2 regions of the Luteimonas campi genome follow, and region 2 is predicted to be linked to the other one. Evidence: predicted binding sites of a transcription regulator. Region 2 holds the regulator's gene; the other holds the start of a gene.
The links. Region 2 encodes HrcA, which represses chaperone genes, less so after heat shock. Its sites were predicted from a motif close to TTNGCACTCNNNNNNNNNGAGTGCNAA; they were not measured.
Positions count from the first base shown of each region.

Region 1 (12,140 bases), on a different contig from region 2:
CCTTGCGGCGCCGGCGCCAGGTGTTCGCCCGGATGCAGCGCGCCTGGATGCATCTGGCCGGGAACCTCGACCGCCCGGTACGCATCTCCGAACTCGCCGGGCTGGGAAGCGTTTCGGTCTGGTACTTCACCAAGACCTTCCAGGCGCTCTACCGCGAAGGCCCGCAGGCGGCCTCGAGCCGCATGCGCCTGGCGCGCGCGGCGGGGCTGTTGCGCGGCACACGGCTGTCGGTGAGCGAGGCGGGCGCGGCCTGCGGCTTCGAGAACAACTGCAGTTTCTCGCGGGCGTTCCGCGCGCGCTTCGGCATGCCGCCATCGCGTTATCGCGTCGCCTGGACGACACACGGCGCAAACCGGACAGGCATGCGCCGCCAAGCGTCCGCCGCGCCCGGGCCGTAACGTCGTCGATGCGTTTAACGCACACATAACGAGATCCGGAGAAACGCCTCATGACATCCCTTTACCGGTCGCGTGCGCGCGGGATCGCCGCACTGCCGATCGCCATTGCCTGCGCCCTGCCCGCGCTTCCCGTCGCTGCCCAGGACGCGCCCGCCGAAGACACCCAGACCCTCGACCGCATCCAGGTCACCGGCTCGCGCATCCGGCGCGCCGACATCGAGGGTGCGGTGCCGCTGACCGTGATCGATCGCGCGGCGATCGACGCCAGCGGCGATGTGTCCGTGGCGGACGTGCTGCGCGATTCGACCTTCTCATCGTTCGGCAATTTCCGTCCGCGCTCGGGCAGCTCGGCCCAGGCGATGGCCGACATCGACCTGCGTGGCATCGGCTCCGACCGCACCCTGGTACTGGTGGACGGCCGCCGGGTGCCGTACGCGCCCTCGACCGGCAGCAACGCCGATCTCAACACCATCCCGCTGGCGGCGGTGGAGCGCATCGAGATCCTGTCCGACGGCGCCTCGGCGCTGTACGGCTCGGATGCGATCGGCGGCGTTGTCAACATCATCCTGCGCAAGGACTACGAAGGCGCGGAAGTCCGCTACGGCATCGGCAACCCCAAGGTGCGCGGCGGCGATACGGAAGAAGCTTCGCTGGTCTTCGGCACCTCGTCCGACCGCGGCAGCCTGATCCTCGGCGCCTCGGCCAACTCGCGCGACATGGTCTACACCCGCGACCAGATCAGCGGCACCCTGCGCGGCGGCTCGTTCTACGGCAACAACTTCTACTTCGAGAGCGCGACCGATCCGGGCGAGGAAGGCGAGTTCGGCGGCGCGCTGCCGGGCTATGCCTGCGACGATCCCAACTTCTGGCGCAATGGCGACAACTGCGTCTACGACTTCAACGCGGTCGCCGCCGACGAGGCCTCGGTCAAGAACAAGTCGCTGTTCGCGCGCGGCAACCTGCAGATCAACGAGGACTGGTCGATCTACGCCTCCGGCAGCTACAGCAGTACCGACAGCTTCGGCCGCTACGCGCCAACGCCGGGTGCGCTGTACGTGCCGGAAGGGTCGCCCAACGACCCGCTGCCCGGCGACGGCCTGGGCGCCTTCGTCTACCACCGCTACGCCGCCGCGGGCAACCGCGACAACTTCGTCGACAACACCGTCGCCGACCTCAATCTCGGCTTCAACTGGCAGGCCACCGACAACCTCTACCTCGACTTCGGCATGCGCCGCAGCAAGGCCAAGTTCAAGGAACTGGGCCGCGGCTACATCGTCACGCCGCTGGCCGAGCAGGCGGTCGCCAACGGCACGTACAACCTGTTCGATCCGTTCGGCAACTCGGAGGAGGTGATCAAGGGATTCACTGCGACCACCTCGCGCGATGGCATCTTCGACATCGAAGAGCTGTACGCCAATGCCACGCTCGACCTGTTCGAGATGGGCGGCGGCGTGTCGGTGGTGGCTTTCGGCGCCGAGTATCGCCAGGAGGACTACGCTGACATCTACGATTCGCTGTCCGAGGCGGGCGTGGTCGCTGGCTCCTCGGGCAACTCGGCGGCCGGCTCGCGCGAGATCTACGCGGCCTATGCCGAGTGGCTGTTCCCGATCGTGGACAGCTTCGACTTCACCGTGGCTGCGCGCTACGACCGCTACAGCGACTACGGCAGCGACGTCTCGCCGAAGGTGTCGATGCGCTGGCAGCCGCTGGAAAACCTGACCCTGCGCGCGTCGGTAGGCCAGGGATTCCGCGCCCCGCCGCTGCCCTACGTACACGGCAAGCGCGCGTTCTCGGCCGAGCAGGTCAACGATTACCGCACCTGCGTGGTGCTGGGCTACGCGCCGGCCGACTGCGGCGGCGACGCCAATGGCGACAACATCGCCGACGGCCCGCAGGGCGATGACGTGAGCTACCAGGTCGACACCTGGTCGAGCGGCAACATGGACCTCGAGTCGGAGACCTCGCGGCAGTTCAGCGTGGGCCTGGCCTGGGACGCGACCGACTGGCTGAACCTCACCCTCGACTACTACTCGATCGAGGTCGAGGACCGCATCCGCCTGATCGAATACCAGGAGCTGGTGAACTTCGACAACGCCGGCATCGCGCTGCCCAGCGGGACCTCGGTGTTGCGTCGTGGCAACGGTTCGATCAGCGAGGTCAACACGGCCTACGCCAACGAAGGCGACCTGGAGACCAGCGGCCTGGACCTCAACCTGCGGACCCGTCTGGACCTCGATGGATCGGGGCGTCTGGAGAACTGGCTGCAGGTGGCCAAGGTGCTGGACTACACGGTGACCGACGGCACCACGGTCAAGGACCGCCTGGGCTGGATCTCCGCGCCCGACCTGCGGGTCAACCTGCGCAACAGCTGGACGCTGGGCGCCTTCACCGCCAACTGGAACCTCAACTACATCGACTCGCAGGAGAATCCGGGCAGCACGCCTTCGTTCGGCTTCGTCGGCGGTGGGCCGGGCTCGCGCCTGGGCAGCTACACCACCCACGACCTGTCGGTGACCTACCGCGCGCCCTGGGAGGGCAGCATCACCCTCGGCGTGAACAATGCCGGCGACCGCTATCCCGAGCTGCTGGAGGTCCGTGGGCGGCCCTGGAACTTCGAGCTGTACGACGCGTACGGGCGCACGCTGTACATGCGTTACGCGCAGACGTTCTGAGTTCAGGCGCTGCGGTGCTGTCCACGGAGGCCGGCGCAGGGATGCGCCGGCCTTCGTTTTTCTGTAACTTATTGATGTTTAAGAGGTTGTCGGCCTGCTTCGCGGTTCACCGCGCCGTCGCGGCGCGAGCGGAATACTGGGGTCGTTCCAGCCGTGCAACACAGGGAACTTTCCCATGCCTTAGCAGTCACAGGTAGCGACTGCTAGACTCCTTTCCCATGAAGACGCCCATGTCCCAAGCCCTCGTTGCCAACAACCTGCCGGTTCCCGCCTTCACCGGGCTGACTCCGCTCGGTTCGCTGGAGGCCTACATCGGCGCCGTCCACCAGATCCCGGTGCTGTCCTCTGAGGACGAGCAGGCGCTGGCGCGCCGCTACCGCGACGAGGAAGACCTCGATGCGGCACGCGAGCTGGTGCATTCCCACCTGCGCTTCGTCGTCCATGTGGCCCGCGGCTACAGCGGCTATGGCCTGCAGCTGGGCGACCTCATCCAGGAAGGCAACATCGGCCTGATGAAGGCGGTCAAGCGCTTCGACCCCGATATCGGCGTGCGCCTGGTGAGCTTCGCGGTGCACTGGATCCGCGCCGAGATGCACGAGTTCATCCTGAAGAACTGGCGCATCGTGAAGGTCGCCACGACCAAGGCGCAGCGCAAGCTGTTCTTCAACCTGCGCAAGAGCAAGACCCGTCTGGGGTGGCTCAATGCCGAGGAAGTGCGCACCGTCGCGGCCGACCTCAACGTTTCCGAGCGCGAGGTGCTGGAGATGGAGTCGCGCCTGTCCGGCCGCGACGTCGGGTTCGACGCGCCGTCCGACGAGGACGACGATCGCGCGCCGCCCGCGCCTGCCGCGTACCTGATCTCGCGCGACGAGGATCCCGCCCAGGCCTACGAGCGGATGGACAGCGAGGACAGCCAGCTCGAGCTGCTGCGCGAAGGCATGACCCGGCTGGATGCGCGTTCGCGCGACATCATCCGGCGCCGCTGGCTGGATGCCGACAGCAAGATCACGCTGCAGGAGCTGGCCGACGAATACGGCGTGTCGGCCGAGCGCATCCGCCAGGTGGAAGCGAACGCGCTGAAGAAGATGAAGGCGCTGTTCACGGCCTGATCGCGGCGCGCCCGCAGGAGCGATGAAGCCCGGCCACGTGCCGGGCTTTTGCTGTGCGCGGTACCCTGTGCGGCGGTGACCGACCCGATTCGCACGTGACCCGATTCTGGATCCTCCTGTACGCCGTAGGCGCGGTCCAGGCGGCAATGCTTGCGCCCGCGCTGTGGCGTCGCCCGGTCAACACGGCCGCCAACCGCGTGCTCTCGCTGTGGCTGGCGCTGATCGCCATCGATCTGGCCGTCAAGGCGGCCCACATCTCGGCGCCCCAGGCGGGCTTCGCCCCCGCATTCCGGGTGCTGCGGCTGATGCCGTTCGCCTATGCGCCACTGTTCTTCCTCTACGTGCGCACCCTGGTGAGCGGCCGCGCGCCAGGGCTGCGCGATCTGTGGCACGGGATCTGGCTGGCCCTGCTGCTCGCCCGGATGGCCGGCTGCTGGCTTGCGGGCGCGCCCGTGTCGGCGGACGGGGACTGGCACCGGCGCTGGTTCGACCCGGTGCTGTTCTCTGTCGCGCTGGGCTATCTGGCGGCCGGGGCGCTGCAGGTGCGGCGCTACCGGCGCTGGCTGCGCGGCCGGCGCTCGGACGCCGACCGGCTGTCGATGCGCTGGCTGGCGGCCATGGTCGTGTGCCAGCTCGTGATCTGGGGCATCGCCGCGCTGCATGCGATGGCGCAGTTGCCGATGGTCGACTATTTCCTGATCTATGCAGCCGTCGCCGGCTGGGTCTGCGTGGTCGGCTGGTTCAGCCTGAGCCAGCCTCCGGTGGCCGAGCCGCTCGGGTCCCAGGCGCCTGGACCGGCGCCGGTCGCGGCCGAGGGCGACGATCCGCGCTTCGACGAGGTCGAGGCGCGCCTGGTGCAGCTGATGTCGGAGCAGGCGCTGTATCGCGAGCCGGCGCTGGGCATCGCCCAGGTCGCGCGGCGCAGCGGCTATCCCGAATATCTGGTCTCGGCGGTGATCAACCGCCGGCTCGGCGGCAACTTCTGGGAGTACGTGAATCGCCACCGGATCGAAGCGGTGCGCGCCTGCCTGGCCGATCCCGGCGACCGGCGGGGGATCCTGGAGATCGCCTACGACGCCGGCTTCACCTCCAAGTCGACCTTCAACACCGCGTTCAAGCAGCGGGTGGGCCAGACGCCCAGCGCGTACCGGGCACAGCACGCGACGCGGTAGGCGGCGCAGGAGCGCGCAGCCGCAGCAGCCAGGCGCAGACGGCCAGGTTGAACAGCCAGCTGGCCCAGGCGGTGCCGATATAGACCGGCAGGAAAGGCCAGCCCAGCGGGCCGGTGCCCAGCGCCAGCATGACCCGGAGCGTGACCGCCCCCGCGGTCAGTGCCATCGAATATGCCATCCAGCGCCGGTGCCGCGCGATCTGCCCGGCGATGGCCAGGCGGATGCCGTTCGCGGTCACGCCGAGCCACAGCAGCGACAGCAGGCTGAAGCCGGCCCGGCTGGGCCAGCCGCCGTGGGCCTGCTGGGCCAGCGACAGCCCGGACACTCCGCCGATCAGGATCGCCCCCGCCGACAGCCAGCCGCCGAGGCGGTGCAGCGCCGGCCAGCGCCTGCGCACGCCCTGGCTCAGCTGCAGCGGCAACAGCAGCAGGGCCAGTCCCGCGCCGAAGAAGTGCGCCGGCACATCCAGTCCGGAGACCGCGAACCGGGCCGCGAAGGGGTCGCCGCCGCGCGCGGTGAGGTACAGGTAGGCGAAGGCATACGCGGCGGTGGCCAAGCAGGCGAGCGAGAACAGCCCCTGTGCCAGGAGCAGGACGAGGGCGGACAGGCGGGGACGCATGGGCTTCTCCATCGGATCGATGGGAGGAGGGTGCGGAACAGGGCAGTGGCGGTCGTCCGGGCCGGCGGACCCGAACGCTATGGACGCCTTCGCAGGTGCGGATCGGCCGATCCGTACGTCGCTCAGGCCGGGCGGATCACCACTTGAACAGGACCAGGCTGATCGCCAGCGCGCCCATGCCGGTCACCAGGCCGTACACGGTCTCGTGCCCCTTGGCGTAGCGCTTGGCCGCCGGCAGCAGCTCGTCCAGGGCCAGGAACACCATGACCCCGGCGATCAGGCCGAACACCGCACCGAAGACCGCGTCGGACATGAACGGGCGCAGCAGCGCATAGCCCACGATCGCGCCAACCGGCTCGGCCAGCCCCGACAGCAGGCAGGCGACGAAGGCGTAGGTCTTGTTGTTGGTGGCGAAGTACACCGGGACCGCGATGGCGATGCCCTCGGGAATGTTGTGGATGGCGATGGCGAACGCCAGCGGCATGCCCACGCCGGGGTTCTCGAGCGTGGCGAAGAAGGTGGCCAAGCCCTCGGGGAAGTTGTGCGCGGTGATCGCCACCGCGGTCAGCAGGCCGACGCGTTTGACGTAGTCGACGTTGTGCTCGCGGAAATAGGGATCGTCGACCTCGAGCCGCTCGTGCGGGTTGGGCACCAGGCGGTCGATGGTGACGATCAGCAGCACGCCTGCCAGGAAGGCGATCGTGCCCCAGGTGAAGCCGAGCCGGTCGCCGAACTGCGCCGAGAACGACGCCACCGACTTGCCCAGGATCTCGCCCAGCGACACGTACACCATCGCGCCGCCGGCAAAGGCCAGGCCGAACGCCAGCAGGCGCGCGTTCGGGCCCTTCGACGCGAATACCAGCAGGCTGCCGAAGCCGGTGGCCAGCCCGGCCACGGTGGTGACCGCAAGTGCGATCAGCATGTTCTGCGTGGGGACATCGGTCATGCGCGGGCCGCTTCGGGGGACGCGACATCCTAGCCCAGCCGCTGTGCACGCGATGCTGCTTTCGCAGGTGCGCCCGATCGTTACTTTGTATCGGACCGATCGTCGCCGCCAAGGATGATGCGTGCCGCGCGCTGGTGGGTCCAGTACGCCACCGACCAGTTGAGCAGCACCACCGAGCGGTTGCGGAAGCCGATCAGGAAGAACAGGTGCGCGACCAGCCAGAACCACCAGGCCAGCATGCCGGAGAAGCGCAGCTTTCCGAGGTCGACCACCGCGGCCATGCGGCCGATGGTGGCGAGGTTGCCGAAGTCCCGATAGCGGAACGGCGCGCCTTCGCCTTCCTGTCCGGCCAGGCGCGCGCGGATCATGCGCGCCACGTGCCGGCCCATCTGCTTGGCCGCCGGCGCCACGCCCGGCACGGGACGGCCGTCGGCGCGCGCGATCGCCGCCAGGTCGCCGGCCACGAACACCTCCGGATGGCCGGGGATGGAGAGGTCGGGCCGCACCTGCACGCGCCCGGCGCGGTCGAGCGGCACGCCCAGGCAGCGGCCGAGCGGCGACGCCGCCACGCCGGCGGCCCAGACCACGGTGCGCGCCGGTACGAACTCGCCGCCGCGCCAGTAGCCCGCTTCGGTGATGTCTTCGACCGCGGCGCCGGTCTGCACCTCGACGCCGAGCTTCTCCAGCTGCGTCCGCGCCCGTTCCGAGAGGTCTTCCGGGAACGAGGACAGCACGCGCGGCCCGGCCTCCACCAGGCGCACGCGCGCGCGGGCCGGATCGATGTTGCGGAACTCGCCGCCCAGGGTGTGGCGCGCGATCTCGGCCAGGGTGCCGGCGAGTTCCACCCCGGTGGGGCCGCCGCCGATGATGGCGAAGCTCAACCAGGCGTCGCGCTCGGCAGGGTCGGTGGCGGCTTCGGCCCGCTCGAAGGCCAGCAGCAGCTTGCGCCGCAGGTCCAGTGCATCGTCGAGCGTCTTCAGGCCGGGCGCGTGTTCCGCCCAGTGCTCGTTCCCGAAATAGGCGTGGGTCGCGCCGGTGGCCAGCAGCAGCTGGTCGTAGCGCAGGCGGCGCACGCCTTCGGCATGGTCGAGTTCGACCTCGCGCGCGTCCACGTCGATGCGCGAGACGGTCGCCAGCTGCACCTGCACGTTCTTCTGCCGGCGCAGGATCTGCCGCAGCGGGGCGGCGATGTCGGGCGCGGACAGGCCAGCGGTCGCCACCTGGTAGAGCAGGGGCTGGAACAGGTGGTGGTTGCCGCGGTCGACCAGGGTGATGCGCACCGGCGCGGAGCGGAGCGCGCGCGCAGCCCAGAGGCCTGCGAAACCGCCGCCGACGATCACCACGTGTGCCTGGCTGGCTTCCATGGCACCCATTCTATGGGCCAGGGCGCGCGGCGTTGTGGACATCGCGTATGCAAACGCCGCCATGCGGCGGAGGCCGCCACTTTCGCGCCGGCATATGCACGCGGCGCCCGCAGGCGCCGCGTACGACTCGCATCGGAGGCATGGCACCGCGCTGCGGCGGCGCCATGCGCAGCACGAAGTCTCAGCCGATCTTCGCGGCCAGCTGCGCTTCCAGCTTGCGCTGGTCGGCGGCGAAGTTGCGGATGCCCTGCGCCAGCTTCTCGGTGGCCATGGCGTCTTCGTTGTGCTGCCAGCGGAACGCCGGCTCGTCGAGCGCGGCAGGCGGGGTGCCGCGGTCGCCGCTTTCGACCAGCGCGCGCTCGACCGTGCCCTCGGACTCCTCGAGCGCGGCCAGCAGGTCGGGCGAGATGGTCAGACGGTCGCAGCCGGCAAGGGCCAGCACTTCGCCGGTGTTGCGGAAGCTCGCGCCCATCACCACGGTCTGGTAGCCGTGCTGCTTGTAGTACTGCCAGATGCGGGTGACCGACTGCACGCCCGGATCGTCCTGCGGCGTGGCCGGCTTGTCCATGCCGTTGGCCAGGTGCCAGTCGAGGATGCGGCCGACGAAGGGCGAGATCAGGAACACGCCGGCCTCGGCGCAGGCCACCGCCTGCGCGAACGAGAACAGCAGGGTCAGGTTGCAGTGGATGCCTTCGCGCTCGAGCCGCTCGGCGGCACGGATGCCTTCCCAGGTCGACGCGATCTTGATCAGCAGGCGGTCGCGGCCGATGCCGGCCTGGTCGTAGAGCTCGACCAGGCGGTGCGCCTTGGCGATCGTGGCTTCGGTGTCGAAGCTCAGGCGCGCATCCACCTCGGTCGAGACGCGGCCGGGGATCAGCTTGAGGATCTCGCCGCCGATCGCCACCGACAGCCGGTCGCCCGCGTCGGCCACCTTCGCCTCGCCGCTGCCGCTGGCGCCGGCCACCGCCTCCGCGAGATGTCCGGCGTAGGCCGGCAGGGCCGCGGCCTTGAACAGCAGCGAGGGGTTGGTGGTCGCGTCCATCGGCTTGAAGCGGGCGATGGCCTCGATGTCGCCGGTGTCGGCGACGACGGTGGACAGGGAACGGAGCTGTTCGAGCTGGGTCGGCATGTCGGCGTGGCGTCTGCGAATGCGGGGACACGCATTGTCGCCGATCCGCCGTGCCGCTGCCGTGTTGGTTTCAGGCCGTACGATCGCCGCGCTACCCTGTCGCCTGCACCCAGGGGACACCGACATGGCCGAAAGCGACAAGCGCATCGCCCTGCTGATCGACGCGGACAACGCGCCGGCGGCGAAGATCGACGCCATCCTCAACGAGGTGGCCCGGCACGGCGTGGTCAACGTGCGCCGTGCCTACGGCAACTGGAAGAGCCAGAACCTGGCCGGCTGGGAGAAGGTGCTGCACGAGTACGCGATCCGCCCGATCCAGCAGTTCGCCTATTCCACCGGCAAGAACGCTTCGGACATGGCCATGGTGATCGACGCCATGGACCTGATGTACGCGCGCACGCTGGACGGCTTCGCCATCGTCTCCAGCGACGCCGACTTCACCCCGCTGGTGATGCGCCTGCGCAACGACGGCTACGCGGTCTACGGTTTCGGCCAGAAGCAGACGCCGCTGCCGTTCGTGAAGGCCTGTTCCACCTTCCTGTTCCTGGAGAAGCTCGGCGACGACGGCGACGTGGCGCCCGACCAGGCGCGGCCCAAGACCTCGGGCGAGCTCAAGGGCGACCAAGCGCTGGCGCACCAGCTGCGCGGCGCGGTCGCGGCGGTGGCCGACGACGAGGGCTGGGCGCATCTGGGCGGCGTGGGCAGCCACTTGGGCAACCAGGGCTCGTTCGATCCGCGCAACTACGGCTATCGCAGCCTCAGCGCGCTGATCGACGCGGTGGAACTGTTCGAGGTGCGCCGCGAGGGGCAGAAGGTGCTGGTGCGCGAGCGGCCGCGCGCCGATCCGCGGCGCCGCAGGCGTCCCGGCAAGGCCGCTCCGGCCAAGGCCGGGCCGGGCGGCGAAGCCGCTCAGTAGAGGTCGGCGGGGTCCACGTCCAGCGACCAGCGCACCTTGCGCGCCTCGGTCAGTGCGTGGATCGCGGGGACCGCGTCGTGGAGCGCGGCATGCAGGGTGCGCCGCGACTGCGCGAGCAGCAGCAGCTGGGCGCGGTGCATGCCGGCGCGCCGCGGCATCGGTGCCGGCATCGGGCCGCTGATCGACAGCCCGTCCTGCGCCGATGCGCGCGCGCGGCCCGCGGGTTCGAGCGTGCGGCGCACGGCGCGCAGGAACTCCATCGGCGGTTCGGCGTGCTTGGATTCGGCGCGCAGCAGCGCCAGGTGCGCATAGGGCGGGAAGCCGGCGGCTTCGCGCTGGGCCAGCTCGTCGCCGGCGAACGCGGGGTAGCCGCCGGCGATGAGGGTCGCGAGCAGCGGATGCTCCGGATGATGGGTCTGCAGCAGCACCTCGCCGGCGCGGCGCGCGCGACCGGCGCGACCGGCCACCTGGATCAGCAATTGCGCGAGCTTCTCGTGGGCCCGGAAGTCCGCCGAGAACAGCCCTTCGTCGACGCCGACCACGCAGACCAGGCTCAGGTCAGGCAAATCGTGGCCCTTGGCCAGCATCTGGGTGCCGATCAGGATGCCCGGCCTGTCGCCCAGGCTGCCGAGCAGCTGCGCCAAGGCATCGCGGCGCTGGGTGCTGCCCCGGTCGATGCGCAGCACCGGCACCTCCGGGAACGTCGCTGCAAGGACTTCCTCGATCCGCTCGGTGCCCGCGCCCTGCGGCTGCAGCGCCAGGCTGGCGCAATCCGGGCAGGCCGGCGGCGATGGCCGGCGATGGCCGCAGTGATGGCACTGCAGACGCCTGCCGTGCGCGTGCACGGTCATCGGGCGGCCGTGTTCCGGCGTGCTGCAGCGGGGGCACTGCGCGCTCCAACCGCAGTCGTGGCAGAGCAGTACCGGTGCGTAGCCGCGACGGTTGCGGAATACCAGCACCTGGCCGCCGCTGCCGAGCGCGCCGCGGATCGCATCGAGCATCTGCCCCGACAGCCCCGCATCCAGCGCGCGCTTGCGCACGTCGATCACGCGGACCGCGGGGGGGCGTGCATCGCCCGCGCGCTGCGACAGGCGCAGGTAGCCGTAGCGGCCGGCGCCGGCGTTGTGCAGGCTCTCCAGCGACGGCGTGGCGCTGCCCAGCAGTACCGGGACGCCGAGCGACTTGCCGCGCACCAGGGCGAAATCGCGCGCGTGGTAGCGGATGCCGTCCTGCTGCTTGTAGCTGGCGTCGTGCTCCTCGTCGATCACGATCAGGCCGGCATCGGGCAGCGGCGTGAACACGGCCGAGCGCGTGCCGACGATCACCCGCGCCTCGCCGCGCCAGGCCGCCGCCCAGGTGCGGGCGCGTTCGTTGTCGTTGAGTCCGGAGTGGGCGGCGTGCACCGGCACGCCGAGGCGCGCACGGAAGCGCGCCAGCAACTGCGGAGTCAGGCCGATCTCCGGTACCAGCACCAGGGCCTGGCGGCCTCGCGCCAGACAGTCCGCGATCGCGTGCAGGTAGACCTCGGTCTTGCCGCTGCCGGTGACGCCGTCGAGCAGCATGGGCGCGAAGCCCGCCGCCTCGCGCACGGCCTCGATCGCCGCGCGCTGCTCGGGGTTGGGGGTCGGGCCGGGTTGCGGAGCGGGCGCGAAGCCCGGCGCCGGGACGGCGATGCGTTCGGCCAGGCCGCGGCCCTCCAGCGCGCGCGCCGCGGTGCGCCAGGCCTCCATCGAACCCAGCGCCTCCTCGTCGCGGGGTGCGGCCGCCAGCAGTTCGGCCAGGTGCCGGGGGCGGCTGCCGCGGCGCAGGCCGGGC
Region 1 is NZ_JBNWEM010000002.1:163,537-175,676, reverse strand. Features, by position in the region: gene ACQYVW_RS05900 (helix-turn-helix transcriptional regulator) at 1-398, shown strand, start outside; gene ACQYVW_RS05895 (TonB-dependent receptor plug domain-containing protein) at 449-3,070, shown strand; gene rpoH (RNA polymerase sigma factor RpoH) at 3,289-4,179, shown strand; gene ACQYVW_RS05885 (helix-turn-helix domain-containing protein) at 4,275-5,351, shown strand; gene ACQYVW_RS05880 (DUF2306 domain-containing protein) at 5,293-5,970, opposite strand; gene zupT (zinc transporter ZupT) at 6,107-6,916, opposite strand; gene ACQYVW_RS05870 (NAD(P)/FAD-dependent oxidoreductase) at 6,997-8,280, opposite strand; gene tal (transaldolase) at 8,462-9,409, opposite strand; gene ACQYVW_RS05860 (NYN domain-containing protein) at 9,534-10,325, shown strand; gene ACQYVW_RS05855 (primosomal protein N') at 10,319-12,140, opposite strand, start outside.
Region 1: a site for HrcA is predicted at 3,251-3,277, ahead of rpoH (RNA polymerase sigma factor RpoH). Genes of this name have one in related genera too.

Region 2 (12,140 bases):
CGGCGATGGCCTGACGTCCTTCGGTGGTGTTGACGATGTAGGCGATCTCGCCGTTCTTGATCAGGTCGACGATGTGCGGGCGGCCCTCGATCACCTTGTTGACCTGCTCGCAGTCGATGCCGTTCTCCCGCAGCCACTTCGCGGTTCCGGCGGTGGCGACGATGGCGTAGCCGCGCTTCACCAGATCGCGGGCCACCGGCAGCACCCGCTTCTTGTCCGGATCGCGCACCGACACGAAGGCCTTGCCGCCCGCGGGCGGCGCCTTGATGCCGGCGGCCTCCTGCGCGCGGGCGAACGCGGCGCCGAAGTTGCGGCCCACGCCCATCACCTCGCCGGTCGAGCGCATCTCCGGGCCGAGGATCGGATCGACGCCCTGGAACTTCGCGAACGGGAAGATCGCTTCCTTGACCGAGTAGTAGTCGGGCACGATCTCCTTCGTCGCGCCCTGCTCGGCCAGGCTCATGCCGGCCATGCAGCGCGCGGCCACCTTGGCCAGCGGCATGCCGGTGGCCTTGGACACGAACGGCACCGTGCGCGAGGCGCGCGGATTCACTTCCAGCAGGAAGATGGTGTGGCTGCCGTCGTCCTCGGTCTGCACCGCGAACTGGGTGTTCATCAGGCCGACCACGTTCAGCGCCTTGGCCAGGGCCACCACCTGCTCGCGCAGGCGCTCCTGCACCTCGGCCGGCAGCGAGTACGGCGGCAGCGAGCAGGACGAGTCGCCCGAATGCACGCCGGCTTCCTCGATGTGCTCCATCACGCCGCCGATCAGCACGTTGCCGTCGCGATCGGCGATCACGTCCACATCCACTTCCACCGCGTTGTCGAGGAAGCGGTCGAGCAGCACCGGCGAATCGTTGGACACCTTGACCGCGTCGCGCATGTAGCGCGCCAGGTCGGCATCGGCGTGCACCACTTCCATCGCGCGGCCGCCGAGCACGTAGCTCGGGCGCACCACCAGCGGATAGCCGATCTCGCGCGCCAGCACCTGCGCCTCCTCGGCGCTGCGGGCAGTACGGTTGGGCGGCTGCTTCAGGCCGAGCTGGTCGACCAGCTTCTGGAAGCGCTCGCGGTCCTCGGCCAGGTCGATCGAATCGGGCGAGGTACCGATGATCGGCACGCCGTTGGCCTCCAGCGCACGCGCCAGCTTCAGCGGGGTCTGGCCGCCGTACTGCACGATCACGCCCTTGGGCTTCTCCAGCTCGACGATCTCCAGCACGTCCTCGAACGTGAGCGGCTCGAAGTACAGGCGGTCGGAGGTGTCGTAGTCGGTCGACACGGTTTCCGGGTTGCAGTTGACCATGATGGTCTCGTACCCGTCCTCGCGCAGGGCGAGCGCGGCGTGCACGCAGCAGTAGTCGAACTCGATGCCCTGGCCGATGCGGTTGGGCCCGCCGCCGAGGATCATGATCTTCTCGCGCCCGGTCGGCTCGGCCTCGCACTCCTCCTCGTAGGTCGAGTACAGGTAGGCGGTGGTGGTGGCGAATTCGGCCGCGCACGAGTCCACCCGCTTGTAGACGGGGCGGACGCCGTGGGCGCGGCGCAGCGCGCGGATCGCCGACTCGTCGGTGCCGACCAGCTGCGCCAGGCGCGCGTCGGCAAAGCCCATGCGCTTGAGCGCGCGCAGGCGCGCGCCGTCGAGCGCGTCGATTCCCCCGGCGGCCACCACCTTCTCGGCCGCGACGATGTCCTCGATCTGGTCGAGGAACCAGGGATCGACGAAGGACAGCGAGAACACTTCGTCCACCGACAGCCCGGCGCGGAATGCATCGGCCAGGTAGAACAGCCGCTCGGGACCGGCTTCCTTGACCTCGCGGCGCAGGCGCACCAGATCGGTCTCGTCGGACAGGTCCAGCCCGGTCGGGTCGAAGCCCACCTTGCCCGTCTCCAGCCCGCGCAGGGCCTTCTGCACCGATTCCTGGAAGGTGCGGCCCATCGCCATCACCTCGCCCACCGACTTCATCTGAGTGGTCAGGCGGGCGTCGGCCTGCGGGAACTTCTCGAAGGCGAAGCGCGGGATCTTGGTGACGACGTAGTCGATCGAGGGTTCGAACGAGGCCGGGGTCTTGCCGCCGGTGATCTCGTTCTTGAGTTCGTCCAGGGTGTAGCCGACCGCGAGCTTGGCGGCGACCTTGGCGATCGGGAAGCCCGTGGCCTTCGACGCCAGCGCAGACGAGCGCGACACGCGCGGGTTCATCTCGATCACGACCACGCGGCCGGTTTCGGCATTGATGCCGAACTGCACGTTGGAGCCGCCGGTATCCACGCCGATCTTGCGCAGCACCGCCAGCGACGCATCGCGCAGGCGCTGGTATTCCTTGTCGGTGAGCGTCTGCGCCGGCGCGACGGTGATCGAGTCGCCGGTGTGCACGCCCATCGGATCGAGGTTCTCGATCGAGCAGACGATGATGCAGTTGTCCGCGGTGTCGCGGACCACTTCCATCTCGAACTCCTTCCAGCCCAGCACCGACTCCTCGACCAGCACCTCGCCCACCGGCGAGAGCTCCAGGCCGCGCTTGACGATCTCCTCGAACTCCTCGCGGTTGTAGGCGATGCCGCCGCCGCTGCCGCCGAGGGTGAAGGACGGACGGATGATGGTCGGATAGCCGACCTTGGCCTGGATCTCGACCGCCTGCTCGAAGGTCCGGGCGACCTCGGCCTTGGGGCATTCCAGGCCGATCTCCTGCATGGCCACGCGGAACAGCTCGCGGTCCTCGGCCATGCGGATGGCCTCGCGCTTGGCTCCGATCAACTCGACGCCGTACTTCTCGAGCACGCCGTTGTCGGCCAGGTCCAGGGCGCAGTTGAGTGCGGTCTGGCCGCCCATGGTCGGCAGCAGCGCGTCGGGCTTTTCCTTGGCGATGATCTTCTCGACCGTCTGCCAGTTGATCGGCTCGATGTAGACCGCGTCCGCCATCTCGGGGTCGGTCATGATCGTGGCCGGGTTGCTGTTGACCAGCACCACCCGGTAGCCCTCCTCGCGCAGCGCCTTGCACGCCTGCGCGCCGGAGTAGTCGAACTCGCAGGCCTGGCCGATGACGATCGGGCCAGCGCCGATGATGAGGATGGTCTTGAGGTCGTTGCGCTTTGGCATCAGTGCTTCTCTGCGTGCTGCTTCGCCATCGACGCGATGAAGCGGTCGAAAAGCGGGGATACGTCCTGCGGACCCGGGCTCGCTTCCGGATGGCCCTGGAACGAGAACGCCGGCGCATCGGTCAGTTCGATGCCCTGGTTGGTGCCGTCGAACAGCGAGCGGTGGATCACGCGCACGTTGGCCGGCAGGCTCGATTCGTCGACCGCGAAACCGTGGTTCTGCGAGGTGATCATCACCCGGCCATCGCCGAGCGACTGCACCGGATGGTTGGCGCCGTGGTGGCCGCTGGGCATCTTCATGGTCCGGGCCCCGGCGGCGAGCGCCAGCAGCTGGTGGCCCAGGCAGATTCCGAACATCGGGGTCTTCTCCGCGATCAGTTCGCGGATCGCGGCGATGGCGTAGTCGCAAGGCTCCGGGTCGCCGGGGCCGTTCGACAGGAACACGCCGTCGGGCTGCATTGCCAGTACCTCGGCCGCAGGCGTCTGCGCCGGTACCACGGTCAGCTCGCAGCCGCGCTCGGCCAGCATGCGCAGGATGTTGCGCTTCACGCCGAAGTCGTAGGCCACCACGCGGTAGCGGGCCGGCGCCTTCACGACCTCACCGCTGTCGAGGTCCAGCGAGCCGTCGGTCCAGGCATAGGGGGCATCGGTGCTGACCACCTTGGCCAGGTCCATGCCCTTGAGGCCGGGGAACTTGCGCGCCGCCTCCAGTGCCTTGTCGACGTCGATCTCGCCGCCCATCAGCGCGCCGTTCTGCGACCCGCGCTCGCGCAGCAGGCGGGTCAGCTTGCGGGTGTCGATCCCGGCGATGGCGACGATGCCGCGCTGCTGCAGCCACTGCGGCAGCGCGACCTGGCTGCGCCAGCTGCTGGGGCGGCGCGGCACGTCGCGCACGATCAGGCCCGCGGCCCAGACGGAGGCGGCCTCGTCGTCCTGGTCGGTGCAGCCGGTGTTGCCGATATGAGGATAGGTCAGCGTCACCAGCTGGCGCGCGTAAGAAGGGTCCGTGAGCACTTCCTGGTAGCCGGTCATGGCGGTGTTGAACACCACCTCGCCGACCGACAGGCCGTTGGCGCCCACGGAAACGCCCTCGAATACGGTGCCGTCTTCGAGGACGAGGATTGCAGTCTGGGTCACTGGCTTCGCCTACGTGAGGTTGCAAAAAACCGCCGAAGCGGCTTCGAACCGGTCCGGGGCGGTGAGGAATCAGGCGAGCGAGAATGATACCGGGGCACCGCCTGCGGCGCCAGAGGATCGAGGCCAGGAACTGAACGGATTGCCGGCTTGCCGCGCGACCGCCGTCGGAGCAGCGCGGTGCAGTGGTCGGCTTCCCGCGCGCTACAGCAGGTCGCGCAGCCGGTACTGGCCAGGCGGGCGCCCCTGCAGCCGCATGGCCGCGTGCAGCGCGCCCCGCGCGAAGATGTCGCGATTGGTTGCACGGTGAACCAGTTCGATCCGCTCGCCTGCGGCGGTGAACTGCACCAGGTGCTCGCCGACGATGTCGCCTGCCCGCAGCGATGCGTAGCGTGGTTGCGCGCCACCGCGGCCGGCGGCCTCGCCCAGCGACAGCGCGGTGCCCGAGGGCGCGTCCTGCTTCTGCGTGTGGTGCGACTCGACGATGTCGCAGTCCCAGCCCGCCAGCGCGGCGGCCGCACGCTCGACCAGCTCATCCAGCACGGCCACGCCGAGACTGAAGTTGGACGCCCACAGCAGCGGGATCCTCGCCGAGGCCTGGCCCAGCGCCAGACGCTGCCGGTCGGAGATCCCGGTCGTTCCCGACACGAATCCCGCACCGCGGCCCACGCACAGCGCCAGCATGGGGTCGAAGCCCTCGGGCAGGCTGAAATCGATGGCCACATCGAACGCGGGCACGCCTTGCAGCTCGCTGCTGGCGAAGTGCGGAATCCCGTCCACCACGCGCTGGCCGATGCGCCGCTGCACCGCCGCCACCACCTGCAGGGCGGGCTGGTCGGCGGCCAGGCGCAGCAGGGCCTGGCCCATGCGCCCGGAGGCGCCGTGGATGAGGAGTCGGATGGGCGTCGTGGTCATGCGCGCAGGCTAGCGGCGCGCACCAGGCCCGGCAAGGCCGGGCCGGGTCAGGACACCATGCGGTCCCAGAAGCCGCGCACCCCGTCGAGGAAGGTGCTGGACTTGGGCGAATGCCGGCGTGCGTTCTCGCCGGTGAACGTGGCTTCGAACTGCTCCAGCAGCTCGCGCTGTTCGCTGGTCAGGTTCACCGGCGTTTCCACCACGACTTTGCAGTACAGGTCGCCCGGCGCGCGGCTGCGCACCGACTTGACGCCCTTGTCGCGCAGGCGGAACACCTTGCCGGTCTGGGTCTCGGCCGGAATGCGGATTTCGGCCTCGCCGCCCAGGGTCGGCACGCGCACGCTGTCGCCCAGCGCCGCCTGCGAGAAGCGGATCGGCACCTCGCAATGCAGGTCGTCGCCGTCGCGCTCGAAGATGTCGTGCGCACGCACCCGCACTTCGACGTAGAGATCGCCGGGCGGCGCGCCGGCCGGGCCGGCCTCGCCCTCGCCCGCCAGGCGGATGCGATCGCCGCTGTCCACGCCCGCCGGCACCTTCACCGACAGCACCTTCTCGTCCTCGATGCGGCCGTTGCCATGGCAACTCTGGCAGGGATTGGCGATGGTCTGGCCGCGGCCATGGCAGTGCGGGCAAGGCTGCTGCATCGAGAAGATGCCGCGCTGGAAGCGCACCTGGCCGCGGCCGTGGCAGGTCCCGCAGGTCTCGAGCTTGCGATCGGCCGAGCCGCTGCCGTCGCAATCCTCGCATTCGGCCAGGGTCGGGATCTCGATACGCTTCTCGACGCCGCTGACCGCTTCCTCCAGGTCCAGCTCCATCACGTAGCCGACGTCGGCGCCACGACGCGGCCCACGCCCGGCGCCGCCGCCACCGAAGATGTTGCCGAAGATGTCGCCGAAGATGTCGCCCATGTCGGCGCCACCGAAGCCCGGACCGGCGTTGCCGCCGCCCATGCCGTGCTCGAACGCAGCGTGGCCGTGCTGGTCGTAGAGGCGGCGCTTGCCGCCATCGGACAGGACCTCGTAGGCCTCCTTGCACTCCTTGAACGCGGCTTCGGCGGCCTTGTCTCCCGGATTGCGGTCCGGGTGATGCTTCATCGCGCAGCGGCGATAGGCCTTCTTCAGGTCCTCCTCGCTGGCATTGCGGGCGACGCCGAGGACTTCGTAGTAATCGCGTTTCATTGAGCTGGGATTGGGGATTCGGGATTGGGGATTGGTAGAAGCAGGGAAACCCGGGGCGGGACACAAAAGAGCGGAGCCGGAGCGCCGCTCTTTCGAATCCCGAATTCCGAATTACGAATCCCGGCCCTTTTCGTCCTTGACCTCGGTGAACTCGGCATCGACCACGTCGTCGCCGGCCGCCGACTGCCCACCCGCCTCTGCGCCACCGGGTTGCTGGGCGGACGCCGCGGCCGCGAACAGCGCCTGGGCGGCTTCCTCCAGCGCCTTGGTGCGCGTTTCGATCTGGCCCTTGTCGTCGCCCTTCATCGCGGTCTCGACATCGGCGATTGCCGCCTCGACCCGGCCGATCACGTCGCCCGGCACCTTGTCGCCGTTGTCCTTTACCGCCGTCCGCGCACTGTGCACCAGCGCGTCGGCCTGGTTGCGCGCACCGACCAGTTCCTGGAACTTGCGGTCCTCGTCGCGGTGCGCCTCGGCGTCGGCGACCATCCGCTGGATCTCGTCGTCCGACAGGCCCGAACCGGCCTTGATCTCGACCTTCTGCTCCTTGCCGGTCTTCTTGTCCTTGGCGGTGACGTGGACGATGCCGTTGGCGTCGATGTCGAACGACACCTCCACCTGCGGCATGCCGCGCGGCGCCGGTTCGATACCGGTCAGGTCGAAACGCGCCAGCGACTTGTTGAAACGGGCTTGCTCGCGCTCGCCCTGCAGCACGTGCACGGTCACGGCCGACTGGTTGTCCTCGGCGGTGGAGAAGGTCTGCGAGGCCTTGGTCGGGATCGTGGTGTTCTTCTCGATGATCTTGGTGAACACGCCGCCCAGGGTCTCGATGCCCAGGCTCAGCGGGGTCACGTCGAGCAGCAGCACGTCCTTGACGTCGCCGGCCAGCACGCCGCCCTGCACCGCCGCGCCGATGGCCACGGCCTCGTCGGGGTTGACGTCCTTGCGCGGCTCCTTGCCGAAGAACTCGGCCACGGCCTGCTGCACCTTGGGCATGCGGGTCTGGCCACCGACGAGGATCACCTCGCTGATGTCGGACGCGCGCAGGCCGGCATCGTTGAGCGCCACCTTGCACGGCTCGATGGTCTTGCGCACCAGGTCCTCGACCAGGGCCTCGAGCTTGGCGCGCGTCAGCTTGATGTTCAGGTGCTTCGGGCCCGAGGCGTCGGCGGTGACGTAGGGCAGGTTCACCTCGGTCTGCTGCGCCGAGGACAGCTCGATCTTGGCGCGTTCGGCCGCGTCCTTCAGGCGCTGCAGGGCAAGCGGATCCTTGCGCAGGTCGATCCCCTGGTCCTTCTGGAACTCTTCCACCAGGTAGTCGATGACGCGCTTGTCGAAGTCCTCGCCGCCGAGGAAGGTGTCGCCGTTGGTGGCCAGCACCTCGAACTGCTTCTCGCCGTCGACTTCGGCGATCTCGATGATCGACATGTCGAAGGTGCCGCCGCCGAGGTCGTACACCGCGATCTTGCGGTCGCCGCCGCCCTTGTCCAGGCCATAGGCCAGGGCGGCCGCGGTCGGCTCGTTGATGATGCGCTTGACGTCCAGGCCGGCGATGCGGCCGGCGTCCTTGGTCGCCTGGCGCTGGCTGTCGTTGAAGTAGGCCGGCACGGTGATCACGGCCTCGGTGACCTTCTCGCCCAGGTAGTCCTCGGCGGTCTTCTTCATCTTTTCCAGGATGCGCGCGGAGACTTCCTGCGCGGACAGCTTCTTGCCGTCGCTGGTCTGCACCCAGGCATCGCCGTTGTCGTGCGCGACGATGGCATAGGGCACCAGGTCGAGGTCCTTCTTGACCTCGGCATCGGTGAACTTGCGGCCGATCAGGCGCTTGACGGCATAGAAGGTGTTCTTGGGGTTGGTGACGGCCTGGCGCTTGGCCGAGGCGCCGACCAGGACTTCGCCGTCCTTGGTGTAGGCCACCACCGACGGGGTGGTGCGGTCGCCTTCGCTGTTCTCGATGACCTTGGCCTTGCCGCCGTCCATGATCGCCACGCACGAGTTGGTCGTGCCCAGGTCGATACCGATGATCTTTGCCATGATGGGGTTCCCTCTGGAATCTTGTCTGGTGGCGGCAGGCCGCCGATGGTGCGTATCTGGGGCTGCCTCGCGGGCGCTTCAAGCGCCGCGGGGCGGGTTTTCAGCGTCAGTCGTGCTTGGCGACGGACACCAGGGCCGGGCGCAGCAGCTGTTCGTTGAGCAGGTAGCCCTTCTGGAACACCTGGAACACCGTGCCCGGCGCGACGTCGGTGGTCTCCACCGCGCTCATGGCGTTGTGCTGCTCCGGGTCGAAGGCCTCGCCCGGCGCGGGCGCCACTTCGATCAGGCCGTTGTTGCCGCACACCCGGGTCAGCTCGCGCAGGGTCAGCACCACGCCATCGCGCAGCGGGTCTTCGGCTGGGGCGGTGTTGAGCGCGGCCTCGAGGCTGTCGAAGACCGGCAGCAGGTCGCCCAGCAGTTGCTTGTTGGCGAAGCGGCAGGCGTTGCGCACGTCGCGCTCCAGGCGCTTGCGCTGGTTTTCCATGTCGGCGCGGTCGACCAGCGACTGCGCGCGCAACTGCTCGAGCTCGGCCTCGAGCGCCTGGATGCGGTCCTCGGTATTCGTCTCTTCGGCCGCGGGCGCGGCCTCCTGCATCGGTTCCGTCGTCATGTCCTGGATTGGTTGGAGGCGGTCGCTGGCCGCCGGCCCCGGAGCTATGGGGTCGGCAGGTCCGGATTCAAGGCGGCGCCCAGCAGGTCCGCCGTCGCCTGGACCACGGGAATGACCCGGTCGTAGGCCATCCGGGTCGGCCCGATCACGCCCAGCACCCCCAGCACCTTGCCGCCGGCCGCGTAGGGCGCAGTCACCAGCGAGACGCCCTCCAGCGGGGCCAGCCCGGTCTCTTCGCCGATGAAAATCCGCACCCCGGGAGCGCGGATGGTGCGCTCCAGCAGTTGCAGGATCTCGCGTTTGCGTGCGAAGGCCTCGAACAGTTCGCGCAGGCGGTCCAGGTCCGACAGGTCCTGCACCCCGATCAGGCGCGTCTGGCCGGCCAGCAGCATGTCGTCGCTGTCGGCCGGCGCCAGTGCCTGCTCGGCCAGCTCCACGGTATGGGTGAGCAGCGCCTCCATCTCGTCGCGGGCGGCCTGCAGGTCGCGCACCAGGGTGGCGCGGATGTCGGCCACCGGGCGCCCAGCGAAGTTGGCGTTGAGATAGTTCGCCACCCGCTCCAGTTCCGCGCCCTCGAAGGGGCGGCGGGTCTGGATGATGCGGTTCTGCACGTCGTGGTCGGCGAACACCAGGATCGCCATCACCCGCTGCGCGTCCAGCGGCACGAAATCGATGTGGCGGAAGGCGAACTGCTCGCGGCGCGGCACCGACACCACGCCGACGAAATGGGTCATCGCCGAGACCAGCTCCGAGGCGCTGCCCAGCAGCGACTGGGTGCCGCCGCCCGCGGCCAGCTCGCCGCGCAGGCGCGACAGCTCGCCGCCCGACAGCGGCTGTACCTGCAGCAGCGAGTCGACGAACACGCGATAGCCCTGCGCCGTGGGGACGCGCCCTGACGAGGTGTGCGGCGCGGCCAGCAGCCCCTGCTCCTCCAGATCGGCCAGGATGTTGCGGATGGTCGCCGCGCTCACGTCCAGACCCGAATGCCGCGCCAGCGTCTGCGAACCGACCGGCTCGCCATCGTGGATGTGGCGCGCGATCAGGGTGCGCAGCAGCTGCCGCGCACGCGGGTCGAGATTGCTGCCGGGCGGGGAGGCGGCCATCGGCTGATTAGATCGCCCGGACCGGTGGCCCGCAAGCCGCACGGGCCGGGCCCGCTACAGACGGCCGACCCCGCCGGCGCCCGGCCCTACGCGATGCCGGCCCCTCCCCTGCCGGCCAGCCGGCTCGCCCGCCCACCGCCCTGCCCTCATGATCCGGGCCGTGACCGTCTCGGTTGTTGCGACCGCGCGCACTACAATGCCCGGCCATGCTCAAGCGCCTGACCCTTCGCGACTTCGCCGTCGTCCCCGAATCCGAACTCGAGTTCGGTCCGGGCATGACCGTGATTTCCGGCGAAACCGGCGCCGGCAAGTCGCTGCTGGTCGATGCGCTGGGCTTCCTGTCGGGCCTGCGGGCCGACGCCGGCATGGTCCGCCATGGCGCCCAGCGGGCCGAACTGCATGCCGAGTTCGACCCGGCCGCGGTCCCGGCGGCACTGGCCTGGCTGCGCGAGCAGGAATTCGATGACGGCAGCGCCTGCACCCTGCGTCGCACCCTGCGCGCGGACGGCGGGTCGCGGGCCTGGATCAACGGCCGGCCGGCCACCCTGGCCCAGCTGTCCCAGCTGGCGGGGCTGCTGGTCGAGATCCACGGCCAGCACGAGCACCAAGCGCTGCTGGAGAAGGCCAGCCAGCTCGCCCTGCTCGACGCCTTCGGCCGCCACGACGCGGAACTGGCCGCGGTGCGCGAGGCCGCTGCGGCCTGGACTGCGCTGCTGCGCGAGCGCGACGCGCTGTCCAGGACCGGCGACGTCTCCGAGCGGATCGACTGGCTGACCCATCAGCTCGCCGAACTCGAACGCGAGGACCTGCGCCCGGAAGCGATCGATGCCCTGGTGTCCGGCCACCGCCGCCAGGCGCATGCGGCCGGCCTGATCGGAGCCTGCGATGAGGCGCTCGACGGCCTGGCCGGCGACGACGGCCCCTCGCTGGTGCGCCGCCTGCAGCAGTTGCGCAGCGGACTGTCGCGCGAACTGGCGCACGAGCCGCGCCTGGGCGAAGTCGACGCGATGCTGGACTCGGCCGCGATCCAGCTGGAAGAGGCCACCCTGCTGCTGCAGCGGGTGCGCGAGGAACTGGAGGTCGACCCGGCCCAGTTCGAGGCGCTCGACGCCAGCCTTGCGCGCCTGCACGAACTCTCGCGCAAGCATCGCGTCGCACCGGGAGAACTGGCGGACCGCCAGGCCGGCTTCGCCGCCGAACTCGAATCGCTGCGCGATGCCGGCACCCGGCTGGACTCGCTGGCGGGCGAGATCGACCGCGCCGCCGCGCGCTGGCGCGAATCGGCCGATGCCCTCGGCCGGGCCCGGTCGCAGGCCGCGGCGCGGCTGTCGGACGCCACCACCGCGCTGATCGCCGAACTGGGCATGGGCGGGGGCGTGTTCGAGGTGGCGCTCGAGCCGATCGACGCCGGCCGCCCCGATCCCCAGGGCGGCGAGCGCGTGGAGTTCCTGGTGTCCGCCAATGCAGGACAGCCGCCCCGGCCGCTGCGCCGGGTGGCCTCGGGCGGCGAGCTGTCGCGGGTGTCGCTGGCGATCGAGGTCGCGGCGCTGGGGTCGGACACGGTGCCGACGATGGTGTTCGACGAGGTCGATTCGGGCATCGGCGGCGCCGTGGCCGAGATCGTCGGCCAGAAACTGCGTGCCCTGGGGGCCCGCTGCCAGGTGCTGTGCGTGACCCACCTGCCGCAGGTGGCCGCGCAGGGCCATGCACACTACCTGGTGAGCAAGGCCGACCGGGACGGACAGACCCGCTCGGCGGTACGTGCCCTCGACGCCCGCGAGCGCCAGGAAGAACTGGCGCGGATGCTGGGCGGCGTGGAAGTGTCGAAGGAAGCGCGCGCGGCCGCGAAACGGCTGCTGGCCAGCACGGTCGATTGAACCCTGCGGCGGCCACGTTGGCCCTGTCGCCATCGCTCCCAGACCCCGTTCCCGTGCCTTCCAGGCATCTGGCGGCTGCAGGCATCCCTGACTGCAGCGTCTCCGCGGGCGATCGCTTTGGTCGGCAGCGGCCGCGCCGGTAGCCGCGTCCTGAAGTCCCGGCACCGCGCCGCCCCTGTTGAGAGTCGTCCATGCA
Region 2 is NZ_JBNWEM010000001.1:477,701-489,840, forward strand. Features, by position in the region: gene carB (carbamoyl-phosphate synthase large subunit) at 1-3,094, opposite strand, end outside; gene carA (glutamine-hydrolyzing carbamoyl-phosphate synthase small subunit) at 3,094-4,230, opposite strand; gene dapB (4-hydroxy-tetrahydrodipicolinate reductase) at 4,432-5,142, opposite strand; gene dnaJ (molecular chaperone DnaJ) at 5,190-6,320, opposite strand; gene dnaK (molecular chaperone DnaK) at 6,432-8,354, opposite strand; gene grpE (nucleotide exchange factor GrpE) at 8,461-8,964, opposite strand; gene hrcA (heat-inducible transcriptional repressor HrcA) at 9,009-10,067, opposite strand; gene recN (DNA repair protein RecN) at 10,274-11,944, shown strand.